DNA from 4 places in the Thermoanaerobacter sp. YS13 genome. Region 3 is predicted to be linked to each of the others. Evidence: riboswitches for the same ligand, from Rfam matches in the RefSeq annotation. Region 3 holds a riboswitch; each other region holds the start of a gene.
What was found. Region 3 has a riboswitch for cobalamin ahead of THYS13_RS05410 (ribonucleoside triphosphate reductase). Riboswitches for the same ligand answer to the same signal wherever they lie in the genome.
Positions count from the first base shown of each region.

Region 1: linked by a shared signal. The riboswitch ahead of THYS13_RS07990 (energy-coupling factor ABC transporter permease) and the one ahead of THYS13_RS05410 (ribonucleoside triphosphate reductase) in region 3 are both predicted to bind cobalamin.
Region 2: linked by a shared signal. The riboswitch ahead of metE (5-methyltetrahydropteroyltriglutamate--homocysteine S-methyltransferase) and the one ahead of THYS13_RS05410 (ribonucleoside triphosphate reductase) in region 3 are both predicted to bind cobalamin.
Region 4: linked by a shared signal. The riboswitch ahead of THYS13_RS08135 (ABC transporter substrate-binding protein) and the one ahead of THYS13_RS05410 (ribonucleoside triphosphate reductase) in region 3 are both predicted to bind cobalamin.

Region 1 is NZ_JOOI01000002.1:21,463-26,202, reverse strand. It holds gene hemL (glutamate-1-semialdehyde 2,1-aminomutase) at 102-1,418, shown strand; cobalamin riboswitch at 1,462-1,713, shown strand; gene THYS13_RS07990 (energy-coupling factor ABC transporter permease) at 1,849-2,580, shown strand; gene THYS13_RS07985 (energy-coupling factor ABC transporter substrate-binding protein) at 2,577-2,870, shown strand; gene cbiQ (cobalt ECF transporter T component CbiQ) at 2,857-3,624, shown strand; gene THYS13_RS07975 (energy-coupling factor ABC transporter ATP-binding protein) at 3,628-4,458, shown strand; gene THYS13_RS07970 (slipin family protein) at 4,489-4,740, opposite strand, start outside.
Region 2 is NZ_JOOI01000001.1:417,142-421,881, forward strand. It holds gene aroQ (type II 3-dehydroquinate dehydratase) at 1-91, shown strand, start outside; gene THYS13_RS02120 (Xaa-Pro peptidase family protein) at 96-1,160, shown strand; gene efp (elongation factor P) at 1,179-1,736, shown strand; gene THYS13_RS02130 (CD1247 N-terminal domain-containing protein) at 1,784-2,251, shown strand; cobalamin riboswitch at 2,415-2,623, shown strand; gene metE (5-methyltetrahydropteroyltriglutamate--homocysteine S-methyltransferase) at 2,912-4,740, shown strand, end outside.
Region 3 is NZ_JOOI01000001.1:1,049,444-1,054,183, forward strand. It holds gene THYS13_RS05405 (anaerobic ribonucleoside-triphosphate reductase activating protein) at 2-688, opposite strand; gene THYS13_RS05410 (ribonucleoside triphosphate reductase) at 685-2,763, opposite strand; cobalamin riboswitch at 2,869-3,088, opposite strand; gene THYS13_RS05415 (Fur family transcriptional regulator) at 3,196-3,663, opposite strand; partial or broken gene THYS13_RS05420 (DUF1847 domain-containing protein) at 3,777-4,160, opposite strand; gene tsaA (tRNA (N6-threonylcarbamoyladenosine(37)-N6)-methyltransferase TrmO) at 4,269-4,685, opposite strand; gene THYS13_RS05430 (ABC transporter ATP-binding protein) at 4,708-4,740, opposite strand, start outside.
Region 4 is NZ_JOOI01000002.1:47,744-52,483, reverse strand. It holds gene sufU (Fe-S cluster assembly sulfur transfer protein SufU) at 1-23, shown strand, start outside; gene THYS13_RS08145 (YgcG family protein) at 300-1,079, shown strand; gene THYS13_RS08140 (class I SAM-dependent RNA methyltransferase) at 1,159-2,292, shown strand; cobalamin riboswitch at 2,580-2,772, shown strand; gene THYS13_RS08135 (ABC transporter substrate-binding protein) at 2,886-3,833, shown strand; gene THYS13_RS08130 (iron ABC transporter permease) at 3,835-4,740, shown strand, end outside.

The DNA of each region.
Region 1 (4,740 bases), on a different contig from region 3:
TTACTTAGATTATAATACATGATTTATTATTTTTCAATTACTTATGATTTATTCATGAAATTTAAACAGAGAATGATAAAAATTTAGGAAGAGGTGGTTCTGTGAAAACTGATAAATCGCAAAAGCTTTTTGAAAAAGCTAAAAAACTTATGCCAGGTGGTGTCAATAGCCCTGTAAGAGCTTTTAAATCAGTAGGAGCTACTCCTGTTTTTATAAAAAAGGGGCAAGGAAGTCATATTTGGGATGAAGATGGCAATGAATACATAGACTACGTTCTTTCATGGGGACCGCTAATACTTGGGCATTCACATCCACAGGTGATAGAAGCTATTAAAAAACAAACACAACTGGGTACCAGTTTTGGAGCCTGTACAGAGTTGGAAGTCAAGATGGCAGAAAAAATAATTGAGGCTGTTCCATCTGTAGAAGTTGTCAGAATGGTGAATTCAGGCACAGAAGCCACTATGAGTGCGATAAGATTGGCAAGGGGATATACGGGCAGAGACATCATTGTAAAATTTGAAGGATGTTATCACGGACATTCTGACAGCCTGCTTATAAAAGCAGGGTCAGGTGCACTTACTTTCGGAATGCCTGATTCAAAGGGCGTAACAAACGAGATAGCAAAGAACACAATTATAGCTAGATATAATGATATCAAAATGGTAGAAGATATTTTTGAAATGTACGGTGAGAACATCGCTGCTGTCATTGTAGAGCCTATTGCAGGTAATATGGGTACAGTTTTACCTGAAGAGGGATTTTTAAAGGTATTGAGAGAGATTACTGCAAAGTATAAATCACTTTTAATTTTTGATGAAGTGATGACAGGTTTTAGAGTGTCTTATTCAGGGGCACAAGGACTTTACAACATTATGCCTGATATTACTACGCTTGGTAAAATTATTGGTGGAGGTCTTCCTGTTGGTGCCTATGGAGGAAAGGAAGAGATTATGAGAATGATTTCTCCTGATGGACCGGTGTATCAAGCAGGGACTTTGTCTGGTAATCCTCTAGCAATGACAGCAGGCTTTGAGACTTTAAAAATATTATCTGAAACTTCCAATATTTATGAAGAGTTAGACAAGAAAGCAGAAAAATTGTGTAAGGGGCTAAAAGAAAGCATGGTTCAAAATGGAATTGATGTTACAATAAATAGAATAGGCAGCATGATGTGTATGTTTTTTACGAATGATGAAGTAAAAGACTATAATTCTGCTTTAAAATCAAACACTGGTGTGTATGCTGCATATTTTAAAGAAATGCTGAAAAGGGGTGTGTACCTGCCTCCTTCTCAATTTGAGACCTTCTTTTTATCAATGGCTCATACAGAGGAGGATATTGAAAAAACAATTGAGGCTAGTTTTGAAGTTGCAAAAATTATAAGTAAGCAATACAAGGACATTTCTATTCATTGACAACCTATTTATAAAATGATATCCTTTATTTAAAGGGAGAATTGAATAACATGCAAATACAGGTGCCCAATTTTGGAATCCAAATTGGGTTAAAAGGGAAGCAGGTGAGAATCCTGCACGGTCCCGCCACTGTGATGGTGAGCTCTTTACATTATGCCACTGTCTGTCACTCAGCGGAGCACGAATTTAACAAATTATATTTCGTATAAAAACATGCTCCGCTGAGTGACGGATGGGAAGGCGTAAAGAGCGATGAACCTAAGTCAGGAGACCTGCCTGTATTTGTGACACACTTACTCTACGGTCGATAGAGGGGGTGTTATAAAGGGATAAGTATGTATTTTTTACCTCTTAACGCCGTTGGTAAGTTAAGAGGTTTTATTTTTACCTAAATTTTATAAAAAAAGAGGTGTTTGGTGTGAAAAAATGGATGTTGTTAACAGCATTTGCATTGCTTTTAATAGCTCCACAAATTGCCTATTCAATGCATATAATGGAAGGTTTTCTACCTCTTAAATGGTGTATAATATGGGATATAGCTTCTTTGCCTTTTGTGGTTATAGGACTTATAGCGATAAACAAAAAAGTAAAAGAGAATCCAAAACTTAAGATGCTTTTGGGTTTTGCAGGTGCTTTTGCATTTGTCCTTTCAGCACTTAAAATCCCTTCAGTTACTGGAAGTTGTTCACACCCAACCGGTGTAGGACTTGGAGCTATACTCTTTGGACCTTTTGCTATGAGCGTTTTAGGCCTTATAGTCCTTTTGTTTCAGGCATTACTTTTGGCCCATGGCGGCATAACGACTTTGGGCGCTAATACATTTTCCATGGCCATAGTAGGGCCAATTGCTTCCTATTATATATTTAAAGGGGTAAAAAAAGCAGGTGGTCCAAATTGGCTTGCAGTATTTTTAGCTGCCTCAATTGGGGATTTGCTTACATATGTGACTACCTCCTTCCAACTTGCTATTGCTTTCCCTGCTGAAGTAGGCGGCTTTACAACCTCATTTTTAAAATTCATGGGGATATTTGCAGTGACACAGGTACCTTTGGCGATAAGTGAGGGGCTTTTAACTGTGCTCGTAATCAATATGCTAACTGCCTACAGTAAAGAAGAACTCATTGAACTTAAGGTTTTAGAGAAAGAAGGTAAGGCAATATGAAGGATAAAAAGTTTTTAATGAAGAATTTGATATTGGGCTTGTTGGTTATTTTACTGGTGGTGTTTCCCCTTGTTACTATTAAAAATGCTGAATTTGCTGGTGCAGATGACAGGGCGACAGAAGCTATTGCTCAGGTAGACAAAAATTACAAGCCATGGTTTAAACCAATTTGGGAGCCACCAAGTGGAGAAATTGAAAGCCTTTTGTTTGCCTTACAGGCTGCAATTGGTGCAGGCTTTTTGGGATATTATATAGGTGTTGCGAAGGGGAGAAAAAATGCTAATAGATAGTTATGCTTATACCAACAGGATGTACAATGTACATCCTGTTGAAAAACTTTTATTTGCTTTTTTGACTATGATTTTATGCTTTGAATTTGATGCCTATACAAATATTGCAGTAATTATTTTGATATTTGTGATAACTGTATTTAAAGCGAAAATTCCAGCAAAAGTGTACATTAAGCTTATGTTAATTCCCTTTTCTTTTTTGATAATAAGCATAATAACACTTATCATAAATGTGATAGGGAATAAAAGTGCTGCATTAATAAGCTTTAATATTTTTGGGGTAACTTTAGGAATTACTGCACAAGGCATTAATACTGCTGTTATTTTATTCTTTAGAGCTTTAGCAATAGTGTCTTGCTTATATTTTCTTGTACTCACTACTCCTGTGGTTGACATTATAAATATCTTAAAGAAATTGAAAATTCCATCGCTGTTTTTAGAGTTGCTTCAATTAATTTATAGGTTTATATTTGTTTTAACGCAAGCTGCTAATGAGATCTATATATCTCAAAATTCAAGGTTGGGATATGCCACATTAAAAAATGGCTACAGGTCTTTAGGACTTTTGATATTCTCTCTTTTTATTAAGTCCTACAAAAATTCAGAGGATTTATATGTGACTTTAGAGGCAAGAGGTTATAATGGAGAGATAAAAGTCCTCAGCAAAGATTACAAATTTTGTTATAAAAATATAATATTTATTGCTTTGATAGAACTAATTTTAATAAGCGCATCAATGCTTTTAGGAAGGTGAACTATGAAAGAGCAGTTTATATTAGAAGCTATAAATATTACTTTTGAGTACAGCGACGGTACAAAAGCTTTGAATGAAGTAAATATGTCGATAGAGGAAGGTAAAAAGATTGCAGTTTTAGGTCCAAACGGTGCAGGCAAGACAACACTGTTTTTGCACTTCAATGGGATTTTGAAACCCAAATCAGGGAAAATATTATACAAAGGTGAAGAGATAAATTACAGTCATAGCGAACTTGTAAAACTTAGAAAGAACGTTGGTATTGTTTTTCAAAATCCTGACATACAGCTTTTCTCTGCCAGTGTATACCAAGAAATTTCTTTTGGCCCTATGAACTTAGGTTATCCAGAAAATATAGTAAAAGAGAAAGTTAAAAACGCCATGAAAGAAACGAGAATTATTGATTTAAAAGACAAGCCTACCCATTTTTTAAGCTATGGGCAGAAAAAAAGCGTCTCAATAGCTGATATTATAGTTATGGAGCCTGAAGTTATTATATTGGATGAGCCAACAGTTTATTTAGATCCTAAGCATGTTCAAGAGGTTATGGGTTTATTTGACAAATTGGTTGAAGAGGGAAAGACAATTATTTTATCAACTCATGATGTGGACTTTGCTTATTCATGGGCTGACTATATATATGTCATGAAGAATGGAAAAGTTGTTGCAAAAGGCGAACCCACAGTTGTCTTTGCTAATGCAAAAGAACTTGATTGCAGTGATTTGAGAAAGCCTATGCTTTTAGAGATATATGAAATTTTAAAAGAAAAAGGGATTATAAACGGAAGTAATATACCAAAAAATATAGAGGAATTAAAGAAGTGTATAAAATAATAAAGCTGCTGAAAACTCAGCAGCTTAAAACTATTCATTTTTACTTTCTTTTTGTCCTTGAGGGAAAAATTGATGTAGAATATCCAAAGATAGAGGGAAAACTACTATGTTTGACCTGTCATTAGCTATTTCTCTTAAAGTTTGAAGATACCTAAGTTGCAGAGAAACGGGTTGTGAGGCTATGATGCGAGCAGCTTCAGCAAGTTTTGCAGCTGCTTGATATTCTCCATCAGCGTTTATAATTTTAGCGCGGCGTTCTCTTTCTGCTTCTGCTTGTGCTGC
Region 2 (4,740 bases), 630 kb from region 3:
GTGTAAAGGTGTGATAACGGGGTTTGGACCTTATAGTTATGTCCTTGCCCTCAATGCAGTTAAGCTTTTAGAGGATTCAATTGGGGGGTAAAATCATGAATAAAAGGTTACAAAATTTGAGAGAATTGATGAAAGAAAAAGACATAGAAGCGTTTGTTATTTACAAATTTGTCAATGTTACATATATTACCGGTTTTACTGGAGAGGACAGCGTAGCTCTTGTGACCCACGATAAAGCTATTTTTATTACAGATGGAAGATATACTGAGCAAGCAGAAAAAGAAGTTAAAGATTTTGAAGTTGTCGAGCACAAAACTGGCATAAAAGAAGTTTTAAAAGAATATATTAAAACATTGGAGATAAAGAAACTAGCTTTTGAAGAAAATATTTCTTATGGACAGTATAAGGAATTAAAAGAGTTTTTAGAGATTGAGCTAATACCACAGGCTAATTTGGTAGAGACTTTGAGAGTGGTAAAAGATGAAGAAGAAATAGAAAACATAAAAAAAGCACAAAATATTACTGACAAGGCTTTTGAGCATCTGTTAAATTTCATTAATGTAGGAATGACAGAAAAAGAAGTAGCTTTAGAATTAGAGTACTTTATGAAGAAACAAGGAGCCGAAGACCTATCTTTTGATACGATTGTAGCTTCTGGAAAAAGGTCTTCTCTTCCTCATGGAAAAGCTTCTGAAAAAGTGATAGAAAAAGGTGATTTTGTCACAATAGATTTTGGATGTAAAGTAGGTGGCTATTGTTCTGATATGACAAGAACAATAGTGATAGGGAAAGCTAATGAGAAGCAAAAAGAGATATATAACATAGTTTTAGAAGCACAGCAAAGAGCGATAAATAATTTAAAGGCAGGACTTATGTCAAAAGAGGCCGATTTGTTAGCAAGGTCTGTTATTGAAGAAAAAGGTTATGGACAGTATTTTAGTCACTCTTTAGGACATGGAGTAGGGCTTGAAGTTCATGAAGCTCCTAGCTTATCCTCCAAAAAAGAAGAAATTTTAAAAGAAGGGGCAATTGTTACCGTAGAACCAGGTATATATATTCCCGATTTTGGTGGCGTAAGAATCGAAGATATGGTATTATTAAAACAAGATGGTGTTATAAATTTAACTAAATCACCGAAATATTTAATTGAATTAAACTAAAGCAATGGAGGGATTTTTTTGATAGCAGCTGGTGATTTCAGAAAAGGAGTAACTATTGAGGTTGACGGACAAGTTTTTACAGTTGTGGATTTTATGCATGTTAAACCAGGGAAAGGTGCAGCTTTCGTGAGGACAAAACTTAAAAATGTTATGACAGGAGCTGTAATAGAGAAAACTTTCAGCCCAACAGAAAAGTTTGAAGAAGCAGTTATAGAAAGAAGAGAGATGCAGTATTTGTACAATGATGGAGAACTTTATTATTTTATGGACACAGAAACTTATGAGCAAATTCCTTTAAATTATGATAAAGTTGAGGATGCAATTAAATACATAAAGGAAAATATGATTGTTACAGTAAAGTTCTATAAAGGCGAAGCCTTTTCTGTTGAGCCCCCTACTTTTGTTGAGCTGGAAGTTGTAGAAACGGAGCCTGGATTTAGAGGAGATACTGCAACGGGTGGCTCCAAACCGGCAACTGTAGAAACTGGTGCTGTCATACAAGTCCCATTGTTTATAAACGTTGGAGACAAAATAAAAATTGACACTCGAACTGGAGAATATTTAGAGAGGGTATAAACGCAGCAATTTGTCAAATACTATTTTGTAAAGGAGGTATGTGGAATATGGAATACTTAAATGAAAGGGTTTCCTACTTAAGAGGTTTAGCAGACGGCTTAGGGATAGATGACAGCACAAAAGAAGGTAAAATAATTTTAGCAATTTTAGATACTTTAGAGGATTTTGCAGATGCTATAAATGAGCTGGAAGCTTCCCATTCCGAATTAGATGATTATGTGGGAGAAATAGATGAAGATCTTTCTGAAATTGAAAACCACATATATGGCGATGAGGACTATGAGGATGAGGATGACGACCATGACTATGATTATGATTATGACGATGATGAGGAATATGAGGATGAAGAGGAGGATTATGAAGAGTATGTAGAAGTAGAATGTCCTCATTGCCATATGTTGATGAGTGTGGAAGAAGAGCTTCTAGAAGATGAAGATGCGGAGTTGGTATGTCCTCATTGCAATGAAACCCTAAAAGTAAAAAATTTGAAAATTGTAGATGATGATGAAGATTAATTTAAAAATGCCCACTAATTAGTGGTTTAATAGGTATGGGACTTGGGTTTATAACAACACACCATTTTATTTAACTTCTAATTCAAATTTGCAAACATTTTGCAAACATCCATAAATAAAAAGTAAAAAAGCCTTTGTGTATAAAAATTCAATGTTAAAAAACTATCTTTACTATTGAGCAGGTGCTGCTATGGCAGCTTAATAGGGAAAGCGGTGAAAATCCGCTGCAGCCCCCGCTACTGTGAGCAATGACAAGCCCAGTTTCTGTGCCACTGGAAAGATGAAGACTTTTTAAAAGGCTCACTTTCTGGGAAGGTAATGGGCAAGGATGACTTGCTAGCCAGGAGACCTGCCTGCTTGAGAGGCCTTAATTGGCTTCGGTGGGAAGTGCAATTAAGGTGGTAAAGACTAAGAGGGGCCTGTAGGTTGTCTTTTTGAAATCCTTTGTTACCCTTTTTAACAACTATACTTATGCAAAAAACTGTATTAAGTAGAAAAATGAGTCTTTACTACCTTGATATGCAAAGTTTTTTCTTGGTAGTAAAGACTCATTTTGTTTATGTACATTATTAAAATAAAAGAATTTTATGATGATGTACAAAAGAAGAGATTTTTTATAATAATTATCAAAAATTTTAACAAGGAGGTTAAAAACTTAAAATGATTTCTATTGTTGGTTTCCCAAGAATAGGACAAAATAGAGAACTTAAAAAGTGGGTTGAAGGATATCTTGACAAGAAACTTTTAAAAGATGAACTTATTAAAAATTCAAGAGTTTTAAAAGAAACTCATTGTAAAATCCAAAAAAAGTATGGCATTGATTTAATTCCTTCAAATGATTTTTCGTTTTACGATACTTTTTTAGATCATGCAATGCTTATAAATGCAATTCCTGACGAGTATAAAAACCTCGGGAAAGATGAGCTTGATACCTACTTTGCTTTGGCAAAAGGGTATCAGGATGAAAAATATGACTTAAAAGCCTTGCCTATGAAAAAATGGTTTTTTACAAACTATCATTATATTGTACCAGAAATTACAGATAGAACCTCTTTTAAGCTTTCTACAACAAAACCTTTTAATGAATTTTCAGAAGCGTTATCAATTGGGATAAAAACAAAGCCTGTTATAATTGGCCCTTTGACATTTTTGATGCTTTCAAAAAAATCAGGTGTTGATATTTATGACAAGAATTTTTGGGAGAAGTTATTAACTGTTTATATTGAAATTATTGAAACATTTGAAAGTATAGGAGTTGAATTTGTACAGATAGATGAGCCAATACTTGTTACTGACCTTCAAAAAAATGATATAGAACTTTTCTTAAGTTTTTATCGCAACTTACTTTGTCACAAAGGATATCTTAAAATTGTCCTTCAAACCTACTTTGGGGATGTTAGAGACATCTATGAAAAATTAATTTCTCTTGATTTTGATGCGATCGGACTTGACTTTGTTGATGGAAAATACAACTTAGGACTTATTAAAAAATTTGGGTATCCCAAAGATAAATTCATAATAGCGGGAGTGGTTAATGGGAGAAACGTATTTAAAAACAACTACAAAGAAAGCCTTGAGATTTTAGATACCTTATCTACTTTTGTTGAGAAAAAGAATATTGTGATTTCGACGTCATGTTCGCTATTGTTTGTTCCATATTCGCTAAAATTTGAAACACAGCTTGATGATAGCCAAAAGAAATATTTAGCATTTGCTGAAGAAAAACTAATGGAACTTTCTGAACTAAATACTTTATTTTATCAACATGAGTACACAAAAAATAGTTTGTATATTCAAAATATCCACTTTTTTGAGGAATTGAGTACAAAGAAGTTTTCAGACATCAACACAGTTGTGAATAACCTTACAGATGATGATTTTGAGAGAAAACCAAGCTTTGAAGAAAGAATTAAGGTACAAAAAGAAGTATTTGACCTTCCTAACCTTCCTACAACCACGATAGGCTCCTTCCCCCAAACTAAAGATGTAAGACAAGTAAGAAGCAAGTTTAAAAATAAAGAGATAACATTTGAAGAGTATGATACCTTCCTAAAGGCTAAAATTGAAAGAGTTATAAAACTTCAGGAAGAGATAGGATTAGATGTTTTGGTACATGGTGAGTATGAAAGAAACGATATGGTTGAATTTTTTGGTGAAAACTTAGAAGGATTTATAATCACAAAAAATGGCTGGGTTCAATCCTATGGTACAAGGTGTGTAAAGCCCCCAATTATATTTTCTGACATCAAAAGAAAAAGGCCAATTACAGTTGAATATATAAAATACGCCCAGAGTCTCACTAAGAAACCTGTAAAAGGAATTTTAACGGGACCTGTTACGATCCTCAATTGGTCATTTGTTAGAGAGGATATCTCAGTAAAAAATGTAGCTTTACAATTAGCACTGGCGATGAGGGAAGAGGTGTTGGACCTTGAAAAAGCAGGTATTAAAATTATTCAGATTGACGAACCAGCACTAATTGAAAAGTT
Region 3 (4,740 bases):
CTCATATTCTTATTAATATTTCGCCAAAATTTCCATTCAGTTTTTCTTTTATTTTTTTTAAAAAGTTAATATCACATTCTTGAATTCCACTTTTCTCCTTATCTAATACTCCCTCATCATACTTGTACATTTGTAAAACATACCTTTTCGCAGGAGAAATCCAATCAGCTAAAGCCTTAAAATCTTCTAAAGTAAGTAGTTTGTCATTTACAGTAGTTCTAAATTCGTAATCTACATTAGAATTTTTAACTATCTCTACACTTTTTTTAACATTATCTATATCCTTTTTGTTTTTTAAAAATATGCCATATTTTTCTATTGGCGCCTTTATATCCATAGCTATATAATCGAGCAATCTTCCATCTAATAAATTTTCTAACACTTGTGGCCTTGATCCATTAGTGTCAAGCTTAACCTCAAAATTTAAGTCCTTTATATTTTTTATAAAATCTTTTAATCCTTTCCAAAGAGTAGGTTCTCCGCCTGTAATACACACTCCTTCTATCAAATTTGCTCTCTTTTTAAGGTAGTCAAAAAACTCCTTTTCACTCCGTATACCTTCCCTTATTTGAATTAAATAAGAGTTATGGCAGTAAGGACACTTAAAATTGCAGCCACTTACGAAAACAGTGGCTGCAATTTTCCCTGGGAAATCAGCAAAAGAAACAGGCATAAAATCGTACATCATACAACAAATTCCTTTCTGTCCTTAAACTCTTTTTTCTTTCCTTCATTCCAATTCTTTACTGGCCTATAATATCCAACTACGCGGCTGTAAACCTCACATTCTTTCCCACAGTAAGGACATTCAAAATGTTCCCCAGAAATATACCCATGGTCTTCACAGATTGAAAAAGTTGGAGTTATAGTGTAATAAGGAATTCTATAATTATAAGCTATTTTTTTGACTAGAGCTTTGCAGGTAGTAACATCATTTATACTCTCTCCAATAAATCCGTGAAATACTGTACCTCCTGTGTATTTTGTTTGTAACTCTTCTTGTAAGTCTAAAGCAGTAAATATATCTTCCGTAAAGTCTACAGGAAGCTGTGTTGAATTTGTATAGTAAGGCACATCGCTACCTGCAGTTATTATATCGGGGAATAATTCTTTATCTTTTTTAGCCAATCTATAGGAAGCTCCTTCTGCAGGGGAGGCTTCTAAATTGTACATGAAATTAGATTCTAATTGATATTGTTCTAATTTATGCCTCATAAAATCTAATACTTCAAGTGCAAATTTCCTTCCCTCTTCACTGGCTATGCTTATTCCCATGAAATTTAATAGTGCTTCATTCATTCCAATGAGTCCTATCGTGTTAAAATGGTTTTGCCAGTAAAATCCAAATCTCTTTTTTATATCTCTTAAGTAAAATTTTGAATAAGGATACAATCCCATTTCAGTCATCTTCTCTAAAATTTCTCTTTTTATTTCAAGGCTTGTTTTTGCAATATCCATAAGTCTTTCTAACCTTTGGAAAAACTCTTCTTTTGATTTAGATAAATATCCAATTCTTGGCATATTTATTGTTACAACTCCTATTGAACCTGTAAGAGGATTTGCTCCAAAAAGCCCTCCTCCACGCTTTCTTAATTCTCTGTTATCCAACCTCAACCGACAGCACATCGACCTCACATCATTGGGATCTAAATCACTATTTACAAAATTACTAAAATAGGGTAAACCATACTTCGCAGTCATTTCCATTATTTTATTTATGACAGGACTATTCCAGTCAAAATTTTTAGTTATATTATAAGTAGGTATTGGAAAAGTAAATATCCTACCACTGGCATCTCCTTCCATCATAACTTCTGCAAATGCTATATTTAACATGTCCATTTCTTTTTGAAATTCTTTATATGTTTTATCCATCAATTGACCACCAATTATAACAGGTTCATCTGCCATAATCTCTGGTACCACAAGATCCATAGTTATGTTTGTAAAAGGAGTTTGAAATCCTACTCTAGTTGGAACATTTATGTTAAATATAAACTCCTGTAAAGCCTGTTTGACCTCTTTGTAAGAAAGATTATCGTAATATATAAAAGGTGCCAAATAGGTATCAAAATTAGAAAAAGCTTGTGCACCGGCTGCTTCCCCTTGAAGTGTATAAAAAAAATTGACAATCTGTCCAAGAGCAGACCTAAAGTGCTTTGGAGGTTTGCTTTGAACTTTCCCCTCTACCCCTGTAAAACCAGAAAGCAGTAAATCTCTTAAATCCCATCCACAGCAATACACAGATAAAAGGCCTAAGTCATGAATGTGCAAATCTCCATTTACATGGGCATCTCTAACTTCTGGAGGATATATTTTGTTTAACCAGTAATGAGCTGTTATCGTACTAGAGATATGATTATTTAAACCTTGAAGTGAATAACTCATATTGCTATTTTCATTTACTCTCCAATCTTGTTTCCCTATGTATTCATCTACCATTTTTTCAATATCCATAAACATTTTTTTAAATTCTCTTATCTCTTGATGCTGTTTTCTGTACAAAATATAGGCCTTTGACGCTTTAGCATAACCATGCTTTATTAAGTATTGCTCTACAATATCTTGAATCTGCTCTATACTGGCTATTCCTTCTAAATTATTTTCTACGTACTCTGTCACTTCATCTGCTATTTCAAGGGCATCTTTGTATTCCCCTTCTTCCACTGCCTTAAAAGCTTTGTATATAGCATTTGCAATCTTTATCTTATCAAACTCAACTTCCCTTCCATCTCTTTTTATAACCTTCATAGCAATTTTCATGATTTTAAACCTCCATTCTTTTGTAAAAATAATTAACCCCCTTAACTTCTACGTCAAGTTAAGAGGTGTGCAAAAGTACCTCACCTCCTCTATCGACCGTAGAGCAAGTGTAATACAAATACAGGCAGGTCTCCTGACTTAGGTTCATCACTCTTTACGCCTTCCCACCTTTCAAACATCGGGGACGGTTCCTTTTGTTTGAACAGACAGTGGCATATTGTAAAGAGCTCACCATCACAGTGGCGGGACCGTGCAGGATTCTCACCTGCTTCCCTTTTAACCCAATTTCCCTTTGAAATTGGGCACCTGTATCTGTGTATATTCTATTTTGCACAAAATCTAGTATATTATTTATTAATACCCTCAATATATAGTATACCACTGCTTTCTTGCATTGTCAATATAAAAAATAAAATAGGCAATTATTTTTGCCTATTTTAAATCATTTTTTATAGTCCTTTTACAATTACTGCATATTCCATAAAAATTCAATTCTCCATAATACACATCAAAGCCATATTTTTTATCTATCATTTTTATATACTTTACCAAATCTGGGCTGTAATATTCGTCTATACTACCACAATATTTGCAAATTAAATGACCGTGAATCTTTTTTTTATTAAACATTTTAAGTTCATAGTATTTTTTGTTTTCTATTATATTTTCTGATAATATTCCCTTGCCTACAAAAATTCTTAAATTCCTATAAAGAGTTGCTACACCATAATGGGACCATTCTTTCCTAACTTCCTCAAGGAGTGTATCAAAATCAAAATGAATATTAGGGCTCTTCAAAAATACCTCTATCAAAATTTGGCGTTTCTCCGTTATCTTTAAGCCACTTGCTTTCAATGTTTTTATTATTAATGACATCAAATCGTTTTTGTTTTTATCCATCATAGACCACCATATTTTTAACATATGTTCAATTTAAATATACACCTTTTATTGACATATGTCAATAAAAAAAGAGGCTTCATACAAAAAGCCTAATGCCTCTTTCCACTAAATTACACATTAACAGCTTCTAATCCTTTTACAGGACAATGAGCGTATTTTCTGTCCTTTGCCACCAGTGTTGTAACTAGTCCTTTAGAATATTTATTAAAAAGTATATCATGGCCTACGCAAAGACCTATTACTACATTAAGTTCTGTGTTTTCTTGGTTCATTATCTCTGCCTGTGTTATAGGATTGCAAGTAGCAACAAACCCCTCTTTATCTTTTTGAATGTCTATATCTTCTATATCAATAGAACCGACTTTACAACAAACAGGAACAATTTTTAAATCATACTGTTCTAATAATTTTACAAATTGTTTCGCCTCTTTACTCATAGAATAACAAAATGCAACGCCAATATTTTTAAATCCCATCTGCTTAATAAACTGTAAAGGGGGTTATTCTTCAAAGCAATCTATACAGACCTTTTTCCCCTCCTTAAATCTTATCTCATTCTCCGTAGCGTATTGCCACATATTTTAACTGTATTGAAGGGTATATTACAATGTATCCTCTGGACCTTTTATGCTGTCAATTTCATAAACATAAGGCTTTATATCCAGTATAGGACTTCCATCTAAGGCATCCACACCTTTCACATAAAGTTTATTTCTTTCAATTTTTACAATGTCAGCCACACAAAAAGCTATAGGGTTTGGCCTTGAAGGGGAACGAGTGGCAAATACTCCTTTTACCTCCGGCCCCCATGGAGTGACAGTTTTTATGACATCTCTTTTCCCTAAATGGCACCAGTAAAGAACTATTATGTGCTTTTTACTCTCTATATCATGAAGCCCGTCTTGAAACTCAGGGTATATTTCCAACACTGCTTCCTTATCGCTCACCCTCCCTTGATGAGGCGCTTCCCCTCTCTTTTTATAAGGACTGTGTATCACACCTATAGATATCAATTCCACGGCAATTACCCCTTCCTTTCCGTTAAAGTGGAATGACAACGGGTACTCCTCGACA
Region 4 (4,740 bases), on a different contig from region 3:
AAACGCTTCAGGAAATTTTGTAAAAAAGAGATAAAAGTTTGATAATGTTCTTTTGACATGAATGCGAATATTTTTAAAATATGCCTCTTCCTATTTGAAGTCTAACGATTCTCAGGATAATAGTATAACTTTTTTTAAAAAGCCAGCATATTTTAAAAATTTGTGTTGATACTTATTATTATCTATGCTAATATACTAGACATGAACAGTAATACATTAAAATAGTTTAAATTTAGCGAAAGAATGATATTTTTAAAGCATTAAGTTAATTACAAAATATTAAGATAGGGAGAGGCAAAATGAAAAAGGGAATTTTTTTAATTGCAATTGCCTTTTTATTATTATTTAATTCCATAGCTTTTTCTGCACCTGATGTTCCATCTAAACCTATTCAGTTTAAATATGTATATGATTATGCGGGGCTTATGTCTCAAAATGATATAGAAGAGATCGAAAAAGTAGGGAAAGCTTTAGATGATGCCACAAAGGCACAAATAATAGTTGTTACAGTTGACAGCATTGGAGATTACCCAATTGAGGAATATTCTCTTAGCCTTTTTAGAAAATGGGGAATAGGAGACAAGGAGAAAAACAACGGTGTTCTCCTTTTAGTGGTAAAAGACAGACTTTTAAAAGGTCAGGCTGGAAAAGTGAGAATTGATGTAGGTTATGGCTTGGAAGGGGCAATACCGGATTCTGTTGCAGGAAGGATTTTAGACGATTTTGTTTTAACTTCTTGGGCAAAAGGCGAGTACTCTAAAGGCATATACGCCGGTTATATGGCTATAGCCTCAAGGGTTGCAAAAGAGTACAATATAGACCTTCAGGGATTGGATGCTTCCAAATACAGTGTCAATACAAGTAGCAATGATAGTGGTATATCATGGGAAGATATTGCTGTAGTGATTATACTCATCTTAATATTTATTATCTTTGGAAGAGGAGGAAGAAATATAAGAAGAAACTGGTGGGGTCCAGGAAGCTTTGGCTCAGGAGGATTTGGAGGCTTTAGAGGTGGTGGCTTCGGCGGTGGAGGCTTCGGTGGAGGCTCTGCCGGCGGTGGAGGAGCTAGCCGCTAAAAATGATATATATATTTATAGATGCAAGTGATATAATAAGGTTGAATTAGTTAAACTTAGAGGTAAAGGGAGATAAAATATGTCAAAAATAGAATTTATAGCATCTACTCTTTTTGGTGTTGAAGCAATAACTGCAAGAGAGCTAAAAGAGCTAGGGTATAAAGATATCACTGCAGAGAATGGAAAAGTCACTTTTGCAGGCGATGAGATGGCTTTATGCAGGTCAAACCTTTGGATTAGAACGGCAGAGAGAATATACGTAAAAATAGGGGAATTTACTGCCACAACTTTTGAAGAACTTTTTGAAGGTACAAAGGCTCTTCCCTGGGAAGATTGGATACCTGAAGATGGCAGGTTTCCTGTGGAGGGTTATTCAATAAAATCCAAGCTTTTTAGCGTGTCTGACTGTCAGGCAATAGTTAAAAAAGCTGTTGTGGAAAGGCTTAAGAAGAAATACAAAAAAGAATGGTTTGAAGAAAACGGCGCAACTTATAAAATAAAATTTTCATTAATGAAAGACAAGGTAACACTTATGATTGACACGAGTGGTGACGGTTTACACAAAAGAGGCTATAGAGTCATATCCAATGAAGCACCTTTGAGAGAAACTTTGGCTGCTGCTATGATAATGCTGAGCTTTTGGAAACCGGATAGACCTTTGATAGACCCTTTTTGTGGCTCTGGGACGATTCCGATCGAGGCAGCTATGATTGGAATAAATCTCGCACCAGGTTTAAAACGACAATTTGTTTCCGAAAAATGGTGGAGAATATCAAATAAATTATGGAAAGAAGCGAGAGAAGAAGCAGTTGGTGCTATTAAAAAAGATATAACTTTAAACATAAAAGGATATGACATTGACGAAAACGCCATCAAATTGTCAAAAGACAATGCGCGTAAAGCTGGTGTAGAGAAATACATAACTTTTGAAAATATCTCATTAAAAGATTTAAAAACAGATGATAAATATGGTGTTATAATATGCAATCCTCCTTATGGTGAAAGGATGGGGGAATTAAAGGAAGTAGAAAAACTTTATAAAGAAATGGGAAAAGTTTTCAAAAAACTTGATACGTGGTCTTTTTATATACTGACTTCCCATGAAAGATTTGAGAAACTCTTTGGAAGAGAGGCTTCTAAAAAAAGAAAGCTTTACAATGGCATGTTAAAAGCTTACTATTATCAGTATTACGGACCAAAACCAGAAAACTAATTTTTATTGAGTTTTTCTATGTGAGGGTTATAATAAAATATAAGATTATCGATAAAAATTGGTGGTGGAGTTATGGATAATGCAGTGAGGAAGAAAGCAAAAGAATATACATGCTAATTATGCTGTAGATGTTGAGCGCATTGAATCGCTCATTGGTTCTCTTAGAGGAGATATCCTTGACTCTATTATATAAGAAACTTGATACATATTTTTCAAGGTAAATAGATAGTCATGAACAAGGGAATTGACTTAAATGATAAGTAGATGTAAAATATAGGTGTACAAGTGAATACAAAAAATCTTATGGTCTTGAGAAGTTAAAAGGGAAAGCGGTGAAAATCCGCTGCAGCCCCCGCTACTGTGAGCGAGGATGAAGCCCTAATAAGCCACTGCTTGGCACTCAAGAAATGTGCCGGGTGGGAAGGCAGGGTGGAAGATGAATCGCGAGCCAGGAGACCTGCCATAAGATTTCGGAAGTTCGCCTTCGGAGGGAAGGTGGAATGGAATTTTTATGCTTAATTTTGGCAAAAAGGTCTACCTCCATGGGGTAGGCTTTTTTTGATACTTGAAAAATTTAAATTAGGAGGGTACTTATGAGAAAATTTAAAGGTTTACTTGCTTTATTGGTAATATTTGCTTTGATGTTTTCACTGGCGGCTTGTTCAACAAACATTGCTACTAAACCAGAAAACACTTCTCAAACAGCAACTGAAACCGTAAAAACTCAGTTTCCTTTAAAGGTTACTGATTTTTTGGGAAGAGAAGTAACTATAGACAAAAAACCTCAAAGAATAGTTTCTCTTGCACCTTCTACAACAGAGCTTATATATGCTTTAGGAGCAGGAAATAAGGTTGTGGGTGTTACAGACTTTGATAATTATCCACCTGAGGTCAAGGATGTACCCAAAGTGGGGGGATTTAAAGGGCCAAATGTAGAAGCGATTACTGCTCAAAAACCTGATATAATTTTTGCTTCCACTCTTTCAGGCAAAGAGCAGATGGAATCTTTAGAAAAGATGGGTATCCCTGTTGTAATGTTGGAGGCAAAAAATATTGACCAGATATACCAGTCTATAAGAATAATAGGTCAAATAACAGGAACTGAGAAAAAAGGCGAAGAGTTAATTAAACAAATGCAAGATAAAATAAAAGAAATAAATGACAAAGTCAAGGACCTTCCGAAAGTCAGCGTATTTTATCTGGTCTCTCTTGACGGAAACTGGACAGCAGGTAAAGGCACATTTATTGATGAGCTTATAAACCTTGCAGGTGGCAAAAACGTTGCAGAGGATGTAAATGGCTGGGCGCAGTACAGCGTAGAAGAATTAGTCAAGAAAAATCCTGATGTGATAATAACATCTCCTCATGCAGGAAATGTAAAAGACATCAAAAATATGGCAGGATACAAAGACACAAATGCTGTTAAAAATGACAAGATATTTGTGATAAGCAATGATGACATAATATCAAGAGCTTCTAATAGAATTGTTTTAGGACTTGAAGAAATTGCAAAATTCTTACATCCGGAGGCATTTAAGTAAAGTGAAATTCAAAAGAGGCATATATTTTGGTACAGCCTTTTTACTGCTTATCTTTACCATGATTTTATCAATTTCTGCAGGGGCGGTAAAAATACCCCTGCAGGAAATTTTAAATGTTTTTTTAGGAGGGGGAAGTGAAACCTCTAGGACGATAATCCTTAATTTAAGACTTCCAAGAGTTGTTGAATCTACAGTTGTAGGAATGGGGCTTTCGGTTGTAGGAGCGTTTTTTCAAGGACTTTTGAGAAATTCAATGGCAGACCCTTATGTTTTGGGTATATCATCAGGAGCGGCTTTTGGTGCTACTATTGCGATAATATTAGGACTTGGAATATTTGGACTTAGTTTTATGGCATTTATTACTTCTTTAATGACTGTATTTTTCGTATACACTATTTCTAAAACTGGGACAAGAGTATCTATGACTACAATGTTATTGGCGGGTATAGCCATAAGTGCTTTTATGTCTGCAATTATTTCTCTCATGATGCTTTTAAATCATGATGAGTTTTCTCGAATTGTTTTTTGGACTATGGGAGGATTTAGCCTCATAAACTGGAATGGTGTGGTCTTTTCTACTCCTGTTATATTGATTGGTTCTTTTGTTATGTATGTATTTTCAAGGGATGTAAATGCGATATTGACAGGAGAAGAGGTTGCCGAACATTTAGGTGTCAACACAGAATTGGTCAAAAAAATAATTCTTGTGACAGGGTCATTGGTTACTGCAACAGCTGTATCAGTTGGAGGAATTATAGGTTTTGTAGGACTTATTGTGCCTCATATATCAAGGCTTATTGTAGGACCTGACAATAGAATTCTTGTACCTTTTAGTGCTATATCGGGAGCGATATTTTTAACTTTTGCAGACTTATTAGCACGAGTTATTTTAAAACCAATGGAAATT